One region of the Rhizobium sp. 05N430 genome, then DNA from elsewhere that is predicted to be linked to it. Evidence: riboswitches for the same ligand, from Rfam matches in the RefSeq annotation. Region 1 holds a riboswitch; the other holds the start of a gene.
What was found. Region 1 has a riboswitch for FMN ahead of AC1DJO_RS06550 (6,7-dimethyl-8-ribityllumazine synthase). Riboswitches for the same ligand answer to the same signal wherever they lie in the genome.

Region 2: it holds a riboswitch for FMN, as region 1 does, so the genes downstream of both, AC1DJO_RS23420 (DMT family transporter) here and AC1DJO_RS06550 (6,7-dimethyl-8-ribityllumazine synthase) in region 1, are expected to answer to the same signal.

Annotation. Positions count from the first base shown of each region.
Region 1 covers NZ_JBFTMO010000002.1:596,188-603,521, forward strand. The annotation lists gene AC1DJO_RS06540 (FGGY-family carbohydrate kinase) at 1-50, shown strand, start outside; gene AC1DJO_RS06545 (glycerol-3-phosphate dehydrogenase/oxidase) at 96-1,841, shown strand; gene AC1DJO_RS06550 (6,7-dimethyl-8-ribityllumazine synthase) at 1,888-2,364, opposite strand; FMN riboswitch at 2,477-2,620, opposite strand; gene AC1DJO_RS06555 (FAD-containing oxidoreductase) at 2,683-4,047, opposite strand; gene AC1DJO_RS06560 (DUF4126 family protein) at 4,044-4,505, opposite strand; gene AC1DJO_RS06565 (flavin monoamine oxidase family protein) at 4,592-5,854, opposite strand; gene AC1DJO_RS06570 (LysR family transcriptional regulator) at 5,936-6,874, opposite strand; gene AC1DJO_RS06575 (ABC transporter substrate-binding protein) at 7,126-7,334, shown strand, end outside.
Region 2 covers NZ_JBFTMO010000014.1:38,896-46,229, forward strand. The annotation lists gene clpX (ATP-dependent Clp protease ATP-binding subunit ClpX) at 1-1,207, shown strand, start outside; gene lon (endopeptidase La) at 1,612-4,029, shown strand; gene hupB (DNA-binding protein HupB) at 4,234-4,509, shown strand; FMN riboswitch at 4,633-4,782, shown strand; gene AC1DJO_RS23420 (DMT family transporter) at 4,862-5,770, shown strand; gene AC1DJO_RS23425 (esterase-like activity of phytase family protein) at 5,854-7,334, shown strand, end outside.

The DNA.
Region 1 (7,334 bases):
CGCTCTGGCCGAAGATCGCGGCGCTGGCGCCCGATCAGGCCGTGAACTGAAATGAATGATGCCTGCTGCGGCGGGCGATTTAGGACGATGACATCATGACAGCCGATCTGCAGCAGCGCTTCTCCGATCTCGGCGGGGGCGACATCGACGTCCTCATCATCGGCGCGGGCATTAACGGCGCCGGGTTGTTTCGCGATCTCTCGGTGCAGGGCGTCAATTGCTTGATCGTCGACAAGGCGGATTTCGGTTCCGGTACGAGCGCTGCGCCCTCGCGGCTCATCCATGGCGGGCTGAAATATCTCGAGACCGGCGAATTCGGCCTCGTGGCGCAATCGACGCTGGAGCGCAATCTCCTGCTCAAGAACGCCCCGCATTGCGTCGAGCCGCTGCCGACCTTTATCCCGGTCTTTTCCTGGACGCGCGGCATCTGGGCGGCGATCCGCACACTCTTCGGCTCCAAGACGGCACCGCGCAGCCGCGGTGCGGTGCTGATCAAGATCGGCCTGCGGCTCTACGACTTCTTCGGCTCGCGCGATCGGGTGATGCCGAAACACCGGCTGATCCTGAAGAAGCAGGCCCGCAAGGAAATGCCGCATGTGACCCCAGCGATCGTCGCCGGCGGCATCTATTATGACGCCAAGATCAGCCGGCCGGAGCGGCTGGTCTATGAACTCGTGCGCGATGGCCTCGATGCCAATCCGAAAAGTCTGGCTGCCAATTTCACCACGATGGAAACGGTCTCAGGCGGATCGCTGACATTCCGGCAGGCCGATGGCCGCGAGTTCGCGGTGAAGCCGAAGCTGGTCGTCAACGCCGCCGGTCCCTGGATCGATCATGTCAACGCCGCACTCGGCGCCCCCTCGAAGATGATCGGCGGCACCAAGGGATCGCATATCCTGCTCGATCATCCTGAACTGGTACGCAGCCTGAACGGCCACATGATCTATTTCGAAGCCGACGATGGCCGCATCTGCCTGGTCTACAGCTATCTCGGCCTGGCGCTGGTCGGCTCGACCGATATTCCAGCCGATAATCCAGATGACGTTCGCTGCGAGGAACCGGAAACCGACTATTTCCTCGAGAGCGTCCGTTCGCTGCTGCCGACGCTGCGCTTCGACCGCGATCAGATCGTTTACAGCTATAGCGGCATCCGTCCGCTCCCGGCATCGGATGCGACGGCACCCGGGCTCATCAGCCGGGACCATTCCGCGCCGGTAAAGGAACCCAAGGGCAACCGCCCGTTCCCGATCGTCTCACTGGTCGGCGGCAAGTGGACGACATTCCGCGGGTTCGCCGAGGAGGTTGCCGATACCGTTCTCTCGCGCCTACAGCGGAACCGCAATGAATCGACCCGCTACCTTGCAATCGGCGGCGGCAAGGGCTTTCCCGCCGATGGCGAGAAGCGCGGTCACTGGATCAAGGATCTGGCAGCGAAGGCAAGCATAACGATCGAGCGGGCCGACGAATTGCTGGGCCGGTACGGCACGACGGCCGCGGCGATCCTCGCATCCGCTTCGGTACATTCCGACGATACGAGACTGACCGGCGCGCCGCAGCACAGCTTCAAGGAAATCGACTGGATCACTCGCAACGAACTCGTCGTTCATCTCGCCGATATCGTGCTACGCCGCACGACGCTGGCGATCGAGGGGCGCCTGACGATCGAGGGGTTGCGGGAAATCGCCGGCATCGCCGCCGCAGCTTTGGGCTGGGACGCGGCGCGTGCCGAGCGCGAAATCGCCGACGTCACCGGTCAGCTCAGCCGTTTTCACGGCCAGGTGCTGACAAGCACTGCACCGGCTGCGGAACGCGGCAAGGCGCACCGTTTTACGGCGAAGTGATCAATGCGCCGGGCTGATTTCCCGGCGCATTGTCCTGTCCTACCGATCAGAGTGCAGCGACGGCGAGATTGCTGCGGGCCTCAAGGATGGCGCGGCAGGCATTGGCCGCTTCCTGGCCCTTGATGACGAAGTGGTTCATGAAGAACTCGATATGCGCTTCGCTTTCCTGGAAGTGGTGCGGCGTCAGCACCGCAGACAGCACCGGCACATTGGTATCGAGCTGTACGCGCATCAGGCCATCGAGAACCGTTCCGGCGACGAAGTCGTGCCGGTAGATGCCGCCGTCGACGACGAAGGCGCAGCCGAGGATTGCCGCATATTTGCCCGTCCGGGCCAGTGTCTGCGCATGGAGCGGGATTTCAAGCGCGCCCGGCACGTCGAAAATCTCGACCTCTGCCGCGTTGGCGCCCTGCGCCTTCCATGTCGAGATAAAGGAATTCACGCATTGATCGACGATACCGGCGTGCCAGCGGGCACGCACGATGGCGATCCGGTGACCCTGTGGTTTGGTTGCGATTGTCATGTCTCTGCCTTTCAAGGGTGCCATCTCTGGCTGTTGCTTCGAGCCGCCGCGGCGGCCCAATTCTCCCTTGGGCGAACAGCATCAGTCACCTCTCCCTGGAGAGGTTCTGCCTGCATGCTCTCTTCCATCCGGACTATACCGTCGGCTCCGGCATCTCACCGGATCTGCTGACCTTCCATTGCTGGAAGCGCTCGCGGGCTCCGGGCGTAAACCCGATACCGCCGGTGGGGAATTGCACCCCGCCCTGAGAACAGTGCGAGGTAAATCCAAAATCGGAAAGAATGCAAGTCCGGAAGCGGCGTCAGATGGCCTGTCTGATCAAACCGGCTTGAGATCGCCGATGATGGTCGGAATGAGTTCCGAGACCGTCGGATGGATTGGCACCGACCATTGCAGCACCGGATAGCGGGTTCCGGCATTCATCGCATCGATGATACCGTGGATCGCCTCGTCGCCCTCGATGCCCAGGAAGGCGGCGCCGAGGATTTCCTTGGTCTCCGCATCGGCGACGATCTTCATGAAGCCCTTGGTCTCGCCGCGTTCGTTAGCGCGGCCGACCCGGCTCATCGGCCGTTTGGAGACCATGACCTTGCGGCCCGAGGCGCGGGCCTGCTTCTCGGTGATGCCGGCGCGGCCGAGCGGCGGGTCGATATAGAGCGCGTAGGCCGGAATGCGGCTGGAGACCTTGCGGTCGCCGCCATCCAGCAGGTTGGCGGCGGCGATCTCGAAGTCGTTATAGGATGTATGCGTGAACGCGCCATGGCCGTTGCAGTCACCGAGCGCATAGATGCCGTCGACATTGGTCATCAGCCGGTCATCGACGGTGATGAAGCCGCGCTTGTCGGTCGCGACGCCAGCCGCTTCGAGGCTGAGATCGCCGGTATTCGGCGTGCGGCCGGTGGCGACGAGCACATGGCTTGCCTGGATATCCGGCTTGCCGGAAATCGAGACAGCGACACCGTCAGCCGCGTTCGCGAAAGCGATGTTCTCCGCGCCGGTGTGAACCGTGATGCCTTCGGAAACGATGATCTCCTCGATCGCATCCGAAACATCCTCGTCCTCGCGGGAGGCGAGCTTCGGGCCGCGTTCGATAACCGTCACCTCGGCGCCGAAGCGGCGGTACATCTGCGCGAATTCAAGGCCGATATAGCTGCCGCCGATCACCACGAGATGGCGGGGCAGGGTGTCGAGCTGGATGATCGAGGTGCTGGTGAGGTAATCGATATCGGCAAGGCCGGGAAAATCAGGAATGGCCGGGCGGGCGCCGACATTCAGGAAGATCAACGGTGCGGTCAGCGTCTCGCCGTTCACCTCAACGGTCTTCTGGCCGGCGAATTTCGCATGGCCGTAGATGACCTCCATGGTCTTCATGCCCGAGAACCAGCCGATCAGGCCGTTGCGGGCGTTCATGGTCACCGTCTCGGCGCGTTTGCGCACCGTCTTCATGTCGATCTCGATCGCGCCCGAAATCCTGACACCGTAGTCGCCGCCGGTCCGGGCCACATGGGCGGCGCGAGCGCTGGCGACCAGCGTTTTCGTCGGCATGCAGCCGGCATTGACGCAAGTGCCGCCGAGATACTTGCGCTCGATCAGCGCCACCTTCATGCCCTTCTCGGCCATGCGGGCGGCGAGAAAGGGGCCTGCCTGACCGGCCCCGATGAAGATGGCGTCATAGGTCTTCATGCGACAGCCGATACGATCAGGAGCGCGCCGACGATGGCGATCGCGTCCTCGATGAGGGCGGCGGGCGTATCCTTGCCGAAAGCGGCTGCGAGCTTGCCGCGGACGGCAGCCCCGCCGAGCGTCCCAACGATGGCGCCAACCACACCGGCGATCAGGCCAGCCACCAGCGAGCCGCCGGATGCGCCGATCGTGGCGCCTGTCAACGCACCCATGATGATGCGGGCGCCGAACTGCATCGGCACCTTGCGGCTGGGCGTTGTCGGCAGCTGGTCAGTGATCAGCTCAACGGCGGCCAGCACCGTGAAGATCCACGGCGTCCATTTGTAACCCATGAAGGCAAGCGGCGTCTGCGACACGTCGAACCAGCCGAGGGCTGCCCCCCAGGCGACTGCGGCCGGTGCGGTCATGGCCCGAAGGCCGGCAATGATCCCGATCAAAAATGCAAGAAATAGAAGCATGCGAGGGGTCCCCTTCCTCTGCGAATGCCGAAACGGCACGGCCAGCGTGGCACAAAGCTCTACCGGTTGCAATTGGGGGTGCGGCTCTACCGGCCGAGCGCCTGCAGCGCTTCTTCGGCGGCCCGAAGCCCGCTTTCGTAGGCTCCATGCGCGGTCGAAAAATCTGTGCGGTTGGTCGCTTCGCCGGCGAAGAAGATCCGGTTGTCGAACGGCCTTGCCAGAGCCTGACGCGCCGCCGCATGGCCGGGCAGGGCATGACTGTAGCCACCGCGGATCGAGGGGGTGTTGGTCCACTCGGACGCCGCAAGCGGGCGAAGTTCCCTGTGAATGCAGGAGCCGAACAGGGCCGAAAGCTCCTCCATCGCACGCGGGAAAGCCGCTTGCGGGTTTTCGGCCACGGCGCGGGCGCCGCTTCCGCCGAGGAAGACCTCGATGACGGGCTTGCCGAACGGACGGATATAATAGCTTGCCGTCTTCGGATCGCGGGGATTGCCGATCACGTGGCTTTCGTCATCGAAACTGTGGCCGCCGGTGATTTCGAAATAGAGCTTTTCGTTGTTGCCGAGCGGCAGCTTGGCTGCGGCCTCGCACCATGGGTCGAGCGATGACGGCATGCGGATGACGCCGCCGGCGAGCACATTGGTGGAGATGGTGACGATCACTACTCGCGGTCTGACGGTGCCGCGCTCCGTCTGCAGCATCACGCGACTGCCATCGACAGAAATCGACTGGATGGGCGTTGCGATATGCAGTTCGGCCGAGGCCGGCATGGTGGCTGCGACAAGCGCACCGTAGCCTGTCTCGAGACGCCAGTTGTTTTCCGTCGAGGCCTCGTCATAGGCGGCATAATCCTCCGCGGAGATGCGCTCCAGCTCGTCGCCGCTGATATAGCCGCTCAGCGCCTGAAGATAGGCAAGCCAGGGCTCGCCCGGCTCGACAGCGTCGATGGCACAGTCGCTTGGCGGTGGCGCCTCGGCAACGCGCTCGGCCCAGCGGCCAAAGGCAGCGCGGGCGGCATCGCGCTCGGCGCGCGGAAAACCGAAATCGCGATCCTGCCGATGCCAGGCGCTCGGTTTTCGGTCGACCGTTACGCCCGCTTCTTCGGCAATTCGGGTCCACGGATTGCGGTCGCCCGAATGCAGCCAGCCACAACCGAGATCGATCGCGGCAACAGGCGTGTTCAATGTCCAGGCGCGGCCGCCGATCCGGGGCAGAGCTTCGAAGACCGAAACGGAAAGGCCGCTCTTTGCAAGCCGACGCGCTGCGCCGACGCCTGCGGCGCCCGCTCCGATGATGGCAATGTCAGGTTCTGAATTCATGGGGCAAATGGACTCGAAAAGACGGCGCATCATGGACCCTGCCTCAGGCCGCACGCAAGCCGCTTCGCGGCCCCGCCGGTACGCCAGGCTTTCGCAGGGCTGCCGAGGCGCTCAGCCGCCTCTGCGGACGGCCGATATTGCGAAGGGCGGAATGAAGCGTGCATCCGGCCAGGTAACGGCTTCGCGCAAGAAATCGATGACGGCCCGCACGCGCGGCGCCTGCTTCTGGTCCTGGTGGCAGGTGATCCAGTAGCTGCGGTTCAGATCCACCTCGTCAGGCAATACGCGTTCGAGCTCGGGATAGCGGCTGGCGAAGAAATAGGGGAGCACGCAGAGCCCAAGCCCGTTTCGCGTCGCCGTCAACTGCGCGAAGATGCTGGAGCTCTGGAACTGCGGCTTGATGCGCGGATGAACGTCACCGAGATAATCCAGCCCCGGCGCAAAGATCATCTCCTCGATATAGCTGATGAAGGGATGCGAGAGCAGATCCTCGCGGCTGACGACCGGGGCGTTGGCGGCCAGATAGTCTCGCGAGCCATAGACCTGCAGATGATAGTCGGTGAGTTTCTCGGCATAATAGGGGCCGCCCTTCGGCTCGTCGAGGACAACGCTGATATCCGCCTCCTTGCGCGACAGTGACATGATCTGCTGGATCGTCACCAGCTCCAGCGACAGATGCGGGTGGCGTTCGGCAAATTGCGGCAGCACCGTCGCAAAGAAGAAATTCGCGAACCCTTCGGGAGCACTCAGCCGCACCACGCCGCGCTGCGCCATGGCACCTGTCGCAAGATCGGCCCGCAACCGCTCCGTCTCCTGCTCCATCTTCTCGGCCGTATCAACGAAGCGGTTGCCCATCGCCGTCAGCACATAGCCGCGCGGATTCCGCTCGAAGAGCTTGACCTTCAGCGCGAATTCCAGCCGGTCGATCCGCCGCGAAACGGTGGCATGACTGCTCCGGAGCTGCCGCGCCGCAGTCGACAGCTGCCCGGTTCTGGCCACGGCTAGAAAAAACTGCAGATCGTCCCAAGTAAACTGCGAGGAGTTGGTCATCGAAGGTCCGTGCTTATCTTAGTCTTTGGTCTAATGCAGCTTCGCGTGATGCGCAGCAGAGAGGCCGGAAATGGCGCTTTCGGTACGGATCTGTGCAAAAATGAACAGATACTGTTTGGAATTAATTGTAAACGTCTGGTTGCCTCACGGTGGAAATTCCGTGATCGTGGGCGTTGAGTGGTCGCCTTGAGGAGGGTGGCTCATCAAATTTGAACAGATCGCGATCTGCCAATCTCTGGGAGGAGAGACTTATGCGAAAGAGCTTCATTGCGTCACTTGCATTTCTTCTGGCAAGCAGCACGGCCGTTTTCGCCCAAAGCGGCGCGGTGTCCGACGGTAAGGTCAAGATCGGCATTCTGAACGATCAGTCCGGCGTCTATGCCGATTTCGGCGGCAAGTCTTCGGTCGAGGCCGCCAAGATGGCGGTCGAGGATTTCGGTGGCAAGGTGCTCGATATGCC
Region 2 (7,334 bases), on a different contig from region 1:
CCAGCACGAAGTCCGGAAGCTGATTGCCGGGCCGACGGTGTTCATCTGCGATGAATGCGTCGAATTGTGCATGGACATCATTCGCGAGGAGAACAAGTCCTCGATGGTCAAGTCCCGCGACGGCGTTCCGACGCCCCAGGACATCATCAAGGTTCTCGACGAGTACGTCATCGGCCAGCGCCAGGCGAAGAAGATCCTGTCGGTTGCCGTTCACAACCATTACAAGCGCCTCGCGCATGCGACCAAGAACGGCGAAATCGAGCTGGCGAAGTCGAACATCATGCTGGTCGGCCCGACCGGCTGCGGCAAGACCTACCTTGCCCAGACGCTCGCCCGCATCATCGACGTTCCCTTCACGATGGCCGATGCGACGACGCTGACCGAAGCCGGCTATGTCGGTGAAGACGTCGAAAACATCATCCTGAAGCTGCTGCAGTCTGCCGACTACAATGTCGAGCGCGCTCAGCGCGGTATCGTCTATATCGACGAAGTCGACAAGATTTCCCGCAAGTCGGACAATCCTTCGATCACCCGCGACGTGTCGGGCGAGGGCGTCCAGCAGGCGCTTCTGAAGATCATGGAAGGCACCGTTGCCTCGGTACCGCCGCAGGGCGGCCGCAAGCATCCTCAGCAGGAGTTCCTGCAGGTCGATACGACGAACATCCTGTTCATCTGCGGTGGCGCTTTCGCCGGCCTCGACAAGATCATCTCCGCCCGTGGCGAGAAGACCTCGATCGGCTTCGGCGCCAGTGTCAAGGCGCAGGATGACCGCCGCGTCGGCGAAGTGCTGCGCGAGCTCGAGCCAGAGGATCTGGTCAAGTTCGGCCTGATCCCCGAGTTCATCGGCCGTCTGCCGGTTCTGGCGACGCTTGAGGACCTGGACGAGGACGCGCTGATCCAGATCCTGTCGGAGCCGAAGAACGCGCTCATCAAGCAGTATCAGCGCCTGTTCGAGATGGAAGACGTGGAGCTCACCTTCCACGAGGATGCCCTTCGCGAAATCGCCCGCAAGGCGATCGTCCGTAAGACTGGCGCCCGCGGCCTTCGCTCGATCATGGAAAAGATCCTGCTCGACACGATGTTCGAACTGCCGGCGCTGGAAGGTGTCCGCGAAGTGGTCATCTCCGAGGAAGTGGCGCGCGGCTCGGCCCGCCCGCTCTACATCTACGCTGACCGTCAGGACGAGAAGGCCAACGCTTCTGCCTGATAGTCGTAGACGGCATGGTTAGATTTAGGGGCTTGCCTGCGGCGAGCCCCTTTCTATTTTGTGAACCGGGAGCCCTCCTGTTAATTATTGCAGAAGAAGCTTGAAAACGCTGTTCCTGACGTTGCGGAATGCGGCGTCCCCGGCAATGATGGAATGATTCCGTAGCGTGTTTTCCGGCCCAGTATTTTAGCCGGTTCGGAATTGGTAAGCGCCACTACAGTTACACGCGTCATAGTGTGGGCGTTCCTTTGTAATAAGTCTGTCACAAGCAGGGAGCGCGAGCGTTGGCGTGGCTTGAAAAGGGTAAGAAGAACCTCCACTTGTAACCCAAGTGAGAGTGCCGGCCGGGTCCCAAGCGGCCGCGCCAGAGAGCCCGGAAACGGGACGATGGAAAGGAATAAGAAATGACGAAGAAAACGTCTGTAGCGAGCAGTGTTGCCTATCCTGTTTTGCCCCTGCGCGACATCGTAGTCTTCCCACATATGATCGTGCCGCTGTTCGTCGGCCGCGAGAAGTCGATCCGTGCGCTTGAAGAAGTCATGGGCTCCGACAAGCAGATCATGCTCGTAACCCAGATCAACGCCAGCGACGACGATCCGGATCCGTCCGCGATCCACAATGTCGGCACCGTGGCCAATGTTCTGCAGTTGCTGAAGCTCCCCGACGGCACCGTGAAGGTTCTGGTCGAAGGCCGTGCGCGCGCCGAGATCGATGCCTATACAGCCCGCGAAGATTTCTACGAAGCCCTCGGCCATGTGCTCGAAGAACCGCATGACGATCCGGTCGAGCTGGAAGCGCTGTCGCGCTCCGTCGTCTCGGAATTCGAGAGCTACGTGAAGCTCAACAAGAAGATCTCTCCTGAAGTCGTTGGCGCCGCCAGCCAGATCGACGACTACTCGAAGCTTGCCGATACGGTCGCATCGCATCTGTCGATCAAGATCACCGAGAAGCAGGAGATGCTGGAAACCACCAGCGTCAAGGCTCGCCTCGAGAAGGCGCTCGGCTTCATGGAAGGTGAGATTTCGGTTCTCCAGGTCGAGAAGCGCATCCGCTCGCGCGTCAAGCGCCAGATGGAGAAGACCCAGCGCGAATACTATCTGAACGAACAGATGAAGGCGATCCAGAAGGAGCTTGGCGACGGCGAGGAAGGCCGCGACGAGATGGCCGAACTGGAAGAACGCATCTCCAAGACCAAGCTTTCCAAGGAAGCCAAGGAAAAGGCTGACGCCGAGCTGAAGAAGCTGCGCCAGATGAGCCCGATGTCGGCCGAAGCCACCGTCGTGCGCAATTATCTGGACTGGCTGCTCGGCATTCCCTGGGGCAAGAAGTCGAAGATCAAGTCCGATCTCAACAATGCCGAGAAGATCCTCGAAGCCGATCACTTCGGTCTCGACAAGGTCAAGGAACGCATCGTCGAATATCTGGCCGTCCAGGCGCGTGCCACCAAGATCAAGGGCCCGATCCTGTGCCTCGTCGGCCCTCCGGGCGTCGGCAAGACCTCGCTCGCCCAGTCGATCGCCAAGGCGACCGGTCGTGAGTATGTCCGCATGGCGCTCGGCGGCGTTCGTGACGAAGCTGAAATCCGCGGTCACCGCCGCACCTATATCGGTTCGATGCCCGGCAAGGTCATCCAGTCGATGAAGAAGGCGAAGAAGTCCAACCCGCTCTTCCTGCTCGACGAAATCGACAAGATGGGCCAGGATTTCCGCGGCGATCCGTCTTCGGCTCTGCTCGAAGTGCTCGATCCGGCGCAGAACTCGACCTTCATGGACCACTATCTGGAAGTCGAATACGACCTTTCGGATGTGATGTTCATCACCACGGCGAACACGCTGAATATCCCTGCGCCCCTGATGGACCGCATGGAAGTCATCCGTATCGCCGGATACACCGAAGACGAGAAGCGCGAAATCGCCAAGCGGCACCTGCTGCCGAAGGCCATCAAGGAACATGCGCTGCAGCCGCAGGAATTCTCGGTCAGCGACGATGCCCTGATGGCGATCAGCCAGCAGTACACCCGCGAAGCCGGTGTTCGTAACTTCGAACGCGAACTGATGAAGCTCGCCCGCAAGGCGGTCACCGAGATCATCAAGGGCAAGACGAAGTCGGTTCATGTCACGGCTGAAAACATCGACACCTACCTGGGTGTTCCGCGCTTCCGCCATGGCGAAGCCGAACGCGAAGATCAGGTCGGTGTTGTCACCGGTCTCGCATGGACCGAGGTCGGCGGCGAACTGCTGACGATCGAAGGCGTGATGATGCCGGGCAAGGGCCGCATGACGGTCACCGGCAATCTGAAGGAAGTGATGAAGGAGTCGATTTCGGCTGCTGCATCCTACGTCCGCTCACGCGCCGTCGATTTCGGCATCGAGCCCCCGCGCTTCGACAAGTCGGACATTCACGTCCACGTGCCTGAGGGTGCGACGCCGAAGGATGGCCCGTCGGCCGGTGTTGCGATGGCAACCGCGATCGTCTCGATCATGACCGGTATTCCGGTCGACAAGAACGTGGCGATGACGGGTGAAATCACCCTGCGCGGCCGTGTCCTGCCGATCGGCGGTCTGAAGGAAAAGCTGCTCGCAGCGCTTCGCGGCGGCATCAAGAAGGTGCTTATTCCGGAAGAGAACGCCAAGGATCTGGCGGAGATTCCGGATAACGTGAAGAACAACATGGAGATCATCCCGGTATCCCGCATGGGCGAGGTGATCAAGCATGCTCTGATCCGCAGGCCGGAGCCGATCGAGTGGGATGGAACGGTTGAAACGCCGGTCATCGCAACGGTCGAAGGCCTTGACGACACAGGTGCTGGCATCGCTCATTGAGCGGCATTCGCCACATTTATGTCAAATTGCTGCAAATCCCCGAAAAGGCTGGCGTAAATCGCCAGCCTTTTTTGTGAAAACCTTATGGAGGTGCTTGCTTTTCCTTGATTTGCAGGGCTTTTGGGTTGCGGCGGGCCTGATGAAACCTATTCTGTGCCTGGCTTACAGATTGAGTCGTTTCAAACCATTGAAAGGGGTGGAAACATGAACAAGAATGAACTCGTGTCCGCAGTTGCTGAAAAAGCTGGCCTGACCAAGGCAGACGCTGCCTCTGCTGTCGACGCTGTTTTCGACGTTGTCCAGGGCGAACTGAAGAGCAAGGGTGACGTACGTCTCGCCGGCTTCGGCAGCTTCACCGTTTCTCATCGCGCTGCCACCAAGGGCCGCAATCCGTCCACCGGCGCTGAAGTCAATATTCCGGCTCGCAACGTGCCGAAGTTCACGCCCGGCAAGGGCCTGAAGGACGCCGTCAACGGCTAATCCGGTTTTGCTTGGCCGCCGGATAACGAGACCGGCAGGCGAAGTTTTGAAGGGTTCGGCGATAGCCGGACCCTTTTTGCATTTCGGGCGGCTTGCAGGCGGAAGACCTTTGAACTACGGATCGGTTGTTCTCAGGGCGGGGTGAAAGTCCCCACCGGCGGTAAGGGTTTCGGCCCAAGCCCGCGAGCGCTTTGTCCGTGAAACGGGCAGGGGATCAGCAGATCCGGTGCGATTCCGGAGCCGACGGTATAGTCCGGATGAAAGAGAATGATCGCGAGCCGTATGCGGGGCAGGGTCTGCCCGGCAGCCGTTCTGCGCTCATGCGTCCTGATTTGTGTTGGTCCCTTTCTGGATGAAAGACATGAATCAGACTTCCCTCAGCTTTTCCTCGTCGCGTGCGATGGCCGGTGCCGCCTTCATGGTGCTGGCGGGCATCGCCTTTTCCATTCTGAATGTCGTCACCCAATGGGTGACGATGAAGATGGGCTTTTCCGCTGCCTCTGCAGCCTTCTGGCAATATGCTTTCGCGCTGGTCTTCTCGCTGCCGTTTCTCAAGCGCACTGGTCTGTCGGCCATGCGCACCGCCTATCCCTCGCGCCATATCGTTCGCGTAGCGCTCGCCGCACTCGGCGTCGAGGCCTGGGTCTCCGGCCTCGCCACAGTGCCGATCTGGCAGGCGATCGCGCTGGTCATGACCTCGCCCTTCTTCATCATCCTCGGTGCCCGCCTGTTTCTCGGTGAGCGCGTTGGCCCGGCGCGCTGGGCAGCCACCGCCGCCGGTTTCGCCGGCGCGATGATCATCCTGCAGCCCTGGTCGGATGCCTTCACCTGGGCCGCCCTGCTGCCGATCCTCTCGGCGCTCTTCTGGGGCGCCTCGTCGCTGATCACCAAGAGCCTGACCGGCGTCGAGAAGCCCGAAACGATCACTGTCTGGCTGCTGGTGCTGCTGACACCGATCAATGGCGTGCTTGCCGCTGCCGCCGGCTTCGAGTTGCCTGAGGGGTTCACCCTCGCGCTCTTCGTCTTTGCAGGTCTGCTGACGGTCTTCGCGCAATATCTGTTGACGCTCGCCTATACGGTGGCGGATGCCGCCTACGTTCAGCCCTTCGACGACCTGAAGCTGCCGCTCAATGTGCTCGCGGGCTGGCTGTTCTTCGGTTATGCGCCGGCAGGTTATCTCTGGCTGGGTGCAGCGCTGATTTTGACGTCTTCGCTGTTCATCATGCGCAACGAGATCAGACGCGAGCGGGCAGGGGCTTGATGCAAAGCGGTGCAAAACGCATCGCCTGTCATCCCTCTGTCATCCGCTTCCCTCAAAACCCCCATGTTTCGATTTTTCGACGCATGGGGGATTTCATGACTATTTCATCGCGCAAGGCAGCGCTCGCTGCCGTGCTTCTGGCTTCTGTTGCCTTTCCGGCAGCCGCCGAGCCTGTTTTCAACCGCATCGCATCCTTTCCGGTCGCCTCGAACCTGCCGGAAGGCAAGGACAAGCTTTCGACGACCTCTGCCGAAATCATCACCGCTACCGATGACGGCAACACGCTTGTCTACAGCGACAGCCCGCTCGGCGCGATCGGCTTCGTCGATATCACCGACGCCAAGGCCCCGAAGGCTCTTGGCGCGCTGATGATGGACGGTGAACCGACGTCGGTCACTTCGACGGCTGGCAAGGCGCTCGTCGCCGTCAACACCAGCGAGAGCAAGGTGAAGCCGTCGGGCCGTCTGGCGATCGTCGACGTTGCCACCAAGAAGATCGAGAACACATGTGATCTCGGCGGTCAGCCGGACTCGATCGCCCTCAACAAGGACAAGACGCTCGGCACCATCGCCATCGAAAACGAGCGTGATGAAGACGTCAACGACGGCAAGATCCCGCAGATGCCGGCAGGCGACCTGGTGATCTTCGAGGTCAAGGCCGGCGCCGTCGATTGCGGCACCATCAAGCACGTCACGCTGACGGGTCTCTCGGCTGTTGCGCCTGAGGATCCGGAGCCCGAATTCGTATCCTTCAACAGCCAGGACGAGATCGCCCTGACGCTGCAGGAAAACAACGAAATCGTCATCATCGACGGCAAGACCGGCACGGTGAAGACGCATTTCACCGCCGGCAGCACCGATCTCTCTGGTATCGACACCAAGAAGGACGGCCAGCTGAAGTTCACCGGCGAAGCGAAGGGCGTCCTTCGCGAGCCCGACGCCGTCAAGTGGCTGGACGACAACCGTCTCGTCGTTGCCAACGAAGGCGACTATGAAGGCGGCTCGCGCGGCTTCACCATCTTCGACAAGACGGGCAAGGTCCTCTACGAATCGGGCGCCTCCTTCGAGCGCGCCGTTGCCCATCTCGGCCACTATCCCGAGGGACGCTCCTCCTCGAAGGGCGTCGAGCCTGAAGGTCTGGAAGCCGCCAAATTCGGCGACGACCAGCTGTTCTTCCTGCTCGCCGAGCGCGCTTCCGTCGTCGGCGTCTTCAAGGACACCGGCGCTGATCCGGAACTCCTGCAGATCCTGCCGTCGGGCGTTTCGCCTGAGGGCGCAGTCGCCATCCCGAGCCGCAACCTGTTTGCCACCGCCAACGAAGTCGATCTCGGCGAAGATGGCGGCCCGCGTTCGCACGTCATGATCTATGAGCGTGCCGAAGGCGAGAAGGCCTACCCGCAGATCGTTTCGGCGGAAAAGGACGGCAACCCGATCGGCTTTGCAGCTCTTTCCGGTCTTGCCGCTGTTCCTGAAAAGGCTGGCCAGCTCTTCGCCGTCTCCGACAGTGTCCTCGGCAACCAGCCGACGATCTACACGATCGACGCGACGCAGAAGCCGGCTGTCAT